DNA from 2 places in the Oceanobacillus sp. AG genome. Region 2 is predicted to be linked to the other one. Evidence: predicted binding sites of a transcription regulator. Region 2 holds the regulator's gene; the other holds the start of a gene.
What was found. Region 2 encodes LexA, which represses DNA repair genes until DNA is damaged. Its sites were predicted from a motif close to CGAACATATGTTCG; they were not measured.
Positions count from the first base shown of each region.

Region 1: GN217_RS01535 (YhjD family protein) is a predicted target of LexA. The motif match lies at 1,247-1,260, and genes of this name have one in related genera.

Region 1 is NZ_WOWT01000003.1:44,139-46,555, forward strand. It holds gene GN217_RS01530 (TVP38/TMEM64 family protein) at 430-1,092, opposite strand; gene GN217_RS01535 (YhjD family protein) at 1,279-1,662, shown strand; gene GN217_RS01540 (competence protein ComK) at 1,643-2,194, opposite strand.
Region 2 is NZ_WOWT01000015.1:34,609-37,025, reverse strand. It holds gene GN217_RS09555 (YneB family resolvase-like protein) at 1-499, opposite strand, end outside; gene lexA (transcriptional repressor LexA) at 791-1,414, shown strand; gene glnA (type I glutamate--ammonia ligase) at 1,468-2,417, opposite strand, start outside.

The sequences.
Region 1 (2,417 bases), on a different contig from region 2:
GATCAAAATCTATTTACAAATAGTTAAATGTACTTTGTCTAATCTCCCAAGGCCCATAGCCCAACTCCTCTCGCTTTCCACGAACGAGTGATGAAGCTCCCGCTTGAACCTCAAGCTTTGGACTGCTCCCAAGAGATACTTTGAATAGGATTTTTGAATTTAATTTTTTAATCGTCTATGCAACTAATAAAATTAATTGAAAACAAAATCAGACGTTTATTTACAATTTTTACTGGGAGCGAGTCTAACACCCCAGAGGTTCCTGCAGGAAAAGAGGCAGCAATGAGACATCGCAAGGCGCCTCCGCCTCAGAAGGAGCTCATCAGCCGTCCGCAGAAAGCGCAGGTGTGTTGAGCCTCCCGAACCCGAGTATAAAGCAAAAGGCTTATATCTCTAGTTTACCAGAGATATAAGCCTGCTCCTATATTTTTAGTTTGTTCTTTTTGGATAGTTTTTCTCCATTACTTTGCGCTGTAATCGGCCTTCTAGGTATTTGCCAATGAACCAGAATAACCCCACTCCGATGAGTACGACGATTGTTTTCATCGGGTTTTTGGCAAATTCCATCATACTTGATCCGACGTAAGCGATAGAGAATATCATCACCGCTTTCCCGAGCAGCACAGCCAGAATAAACTGCTGTGCGCTAATCCTTGAAAAGCCTGCGACAATATTAATTATTGCAGATGGAGAAAATGGAAAACAAAGTAAAAGAAACAATGGTCCAAAGCCATGCCGTTCTACCCAGCTCGTCACCCGGGAGACTTGTTTGTTTTGCTTAATCTTTCGTTCCACCCATTCAGCATTTGATAACTTTCGCATGAGCAAGAAAACAAGAATCGCACCAACACAAGCACCAATCCATGAATAGAGAAAACCTTTCAATAAACCATAAGCAGCAGCATTCGCCAAGACAAATACCATAAGCGGTAAAAATGGCAAGAGCGCTTCAATAAAAGGCAATAAAATTCCTGGTAAAGGGCCTAATCCTTCATACTGGTTCAATAGTTGTTGAATAAATTCCTCAATTTCTTCATTTTGTAATTTCGTTCTCCAATTTTGAAATGTAATGGTCGTTGATAATAAGTACATGTAAGCCCATTCTCCTCAGCATAGATGAACACGTTTCTTATAGTTTAAGTTATCTTTCAGAAATATCCTAGTTTAACATCACTAAATTTTGCCACTTTCTTTTTTCTCTTTTATTATAGTATTTTTTTCAAGTTTGTCGTATAATAAACTAAAGCAAACACATGTTCTCTTAAAGGAGGATGGCTCATGCGATTTATTACGGAAGAGGAATACGCAATCGCTTCCCGTTTCCTATTTCTTTCGATGGCAATTGTTGTAATGAGACAAGACATCCAGCATGTTGACGAAGGGCCGTTTAAAATTAAAGCGCCCTATCTGGAACTTTTGAAGAAAATGGAGTCTTTGGCGTTAGAAGAGCGAAGGGGCTTAAAATTCAAGATGAAGAAACAAAATATAGAAGTCATTACGCTAAACAAAAATGATTCCTTCTCCTCTTTTCTGTTTCTTTGCCAAGGCAGAGAGGAAAAACGGAACTATTTCAATCCTTCCATCCGCAAAAAAGTGGAACTGATTATCAAAGAACATCTCATTCAAGCGCTTGAGACCGACTCTAATCGCGTTCATTCTTAAAAATATTCGGCGCGTCAAATGGATTCGGGGTCTCGGCTATCATCCCTTTCCCCATATAGTGTAAACGGCTATTCAATCTATAACGGAACTGGGCTGTTCGGCGTACCTGATTGGTTAACGAACCGTAAGACACATCAAGGGTGATTGTTTTTCCATTGATAAAAAGTACTTCGGTGTCTCCTTCAGTTAACGGTATCACGTCATCAACATGGGAATGAGAGAGCCAAGAACACTTTGGGCTTGTCGGGGAGTATGTAGGCAGGAAATACATACCACTTGCGGGATCAATGGAAACAGGAACTTTATGGGTGAACCCGCTAATGACGCGGCTTCCTTCCTGCCTTCCCTTCAAACTGCTCCCGAAGAACATGCAGGCTTCATCGATGAGTTTACTTGGGGATTTGTCGCTAACGTACTCTGCCGACTCATCCAAGATATAACTGATGAGTCTGCCCTCTTTATCACGGCTCGCGATAATAGCCATTGTCAACGGACTGATTTCATGAGAAGAGGTAAATATTTTTGCATTCATTTAGAAACTTCCTTTCCATGAGAAAAAGAAAGTGGCTTGAACATATAATAACAAAGACCCATTAAAAAAGAAAGACATAAAACCAAATTTTTAGAAAAAAAACCAACAAACTGATAGATTTGTCATTACATAATCAATTTTTAAAACAAAAAAAGACCTAGACATTCCATCTTCGTCAAGGTCTATTAACTCAAATCTCCCTAATCACTTTCATCCAACGTAA
Region 2 (2,417 bases):
CCAATCTTTCTCTCCCCGGTGCTTTTCCGATATTTTTTAAATTATTTCTCGGATTATATCCATCTTTTACTGCCCGTTGCATTCCACGTTTAATTTTCAAATTATGAATTTTCCTTTGGTATTCCTCGACAATACCGACAATCTGTAAAACCATAGAATCTGATTCTGATAATTCCAGCTCTCCATCATGAATCGCTGTGTATATAGAAATATTTAACTTTTGTAATTGATGAAACAGGGCTATTTTCGTATTCCCTCTACCTAGTCTCGTTTCATCTTGAATTAATAGGCATTCCGCTTCCTCATTTGAAAAATGTTCAAGCATTTCAAAGATACCGTCCCTATTAATCTCATAACCACTCACCTGCTCTTCAATACATGTAACGACATCCAATCCTTGTCGGGTCGCTAGTTCATACAATTCTTCTTTTTGCCTAGCGAGTGATGATTCCTGTTCTTTTTTATCTGTGCTTACTCTACAATAGATGACTGCTTTCACGATTCGATTTCTCCTTCTTGGGTGATTAAGCATTGGCAATGAGAGAGAAATATAAGAATACCAAAGTTAAGATGAAACCGACAGTAAAGAATATATCTTCTTTTGAATACTTCGCAAATAATCTATTGAACATAGTTAAATCCCTCCACTTTTTTAGAACTTTTGTTCTAGAACGTATTATCGCACGAACAAGTGGTCCTGTCAACAGTTTTTTTCGAACGAACGTTTGCATAATCTTTCTTACGATGGTAAACTAGTAATAATAAATCCTATGTAAGAGGTGATAAATAGATGACAAAAGTTTCTAAAAGACAACAGATGATTTTAGATTTTATAAAAAAAGAAGTTCATGCAAAAGGTTATCCACCATCCGTTCGAGAAATCGCTGTGGCTGTCGGACTTGCATCGAGTTCAACCGTTCATGGACACTTGGAAAGATTAGAAGCAAAAGGGTTTATCCGTCGTGACCCGACTAAGCCAAGGGCCATTGAAATATTAGATCAAGACGGTGAAGGGAATATTCCGAAAAATACAGCTCGTTATGCTCCAGTAATCGGTAAGGTTACTGCTGGAATACCCATTACCGCTGTTGAAAATATCGAGGAGTATGTCCCTGTGCCGAGTTCACATGCGAGCCCGGATGATAATTTATTTGTCCTTGTCATTGAAGGTGAAAGTATGATTGAAGCTGGTATTCTTGAAGGTGACATGGTCATTGTAAAACAGCAGAACACGGCTAATAATGGAGATATCGTTGTAGCGATGACAGATGATGACGAGGCAACGGTGAAGCGTTTCTTTAAAGAAGAAAAAATGATTCGCTTGCAACCAGAAAACGCTACAATGGAACCATTATTTTATGAAAAGGTTAGTATTTTAGGTAAAGTAATCGGATTATACAGAGATATTCATTAAAAAACATCTGATCTTCGCATTCGGTGCAAAGATCAGATGTTTTGTTTACAAGATTAATAGGATGTTAAATATTGTTCGCGCTCCCAAGGATGAACTGTATTATTAAACATTTGCCACTCATATTCTTTTGCTTCCACATAATTTTGATAGAGATGTTTTCCTAGTGCCTGAATAATGACAGGGTCTTTTTCCATCTCATCAAGCGCTTCTTTCAATGTGGCTGGTAAATCTTTCACTCCATTTTCTATTCTTTCTTTTTTCGTCATTGCATAAATGTTCTGGTCAACTGCTTGTGGTGGTTGTAATTTATGTTCGATCCCGTCTAGGCCTGAAGCAAGCAAGACAGAAAGTGCCAAATATGGATTTGATGCCGGATCCACACTTCTTACTTCAACACGTGTACTCACACCTCTTGAACTTGGTATCCGTAATAACGGACTCCGGTTCGAACTGGACCAAGCTACATAACAAGGTGCTTGGTAACCTGGTACGAGCCGTTTATATGAGTTTACAATTGGGTTTGTCACTGCAGTGAAGTTAGTTGCATGTTCCAGAAGCCCAGCGATAAATTGGCTAGCTATATCCGTCAATTGGCGTTCACTTGCTTCATCAAAAAACATATTTTCACCGTCTTTAAACAGGGACATGTTGACATGCATCCCTGATCCGTCTACACCAAATAGTGGTTTCGGCATAAATGTCGCGTGCAGATTATGTCTTCTTGCGACCGTTTTAACGACAAGCTTAAACGTTTGGATATCGTCCGCGTGACGAACAGCATCCGAGTATTCAAAGTCAATTTCATGTTGTCCTGGTGCACCCTCATGGTGTGATGCTTCAATTTTAAAGCCCATTTCTTCCAGTTCCAGAACAATATCCCGCCTGCAGTTTTCCCCAAGATCTGTTGGGGCAAGATCGAAATAACCACCATGGTCATTCAATTCAAGAATTGGTTCACCTTTTTCATTCAGCTTGAATAAAAAGAATTCCGGTTCGGTACCGA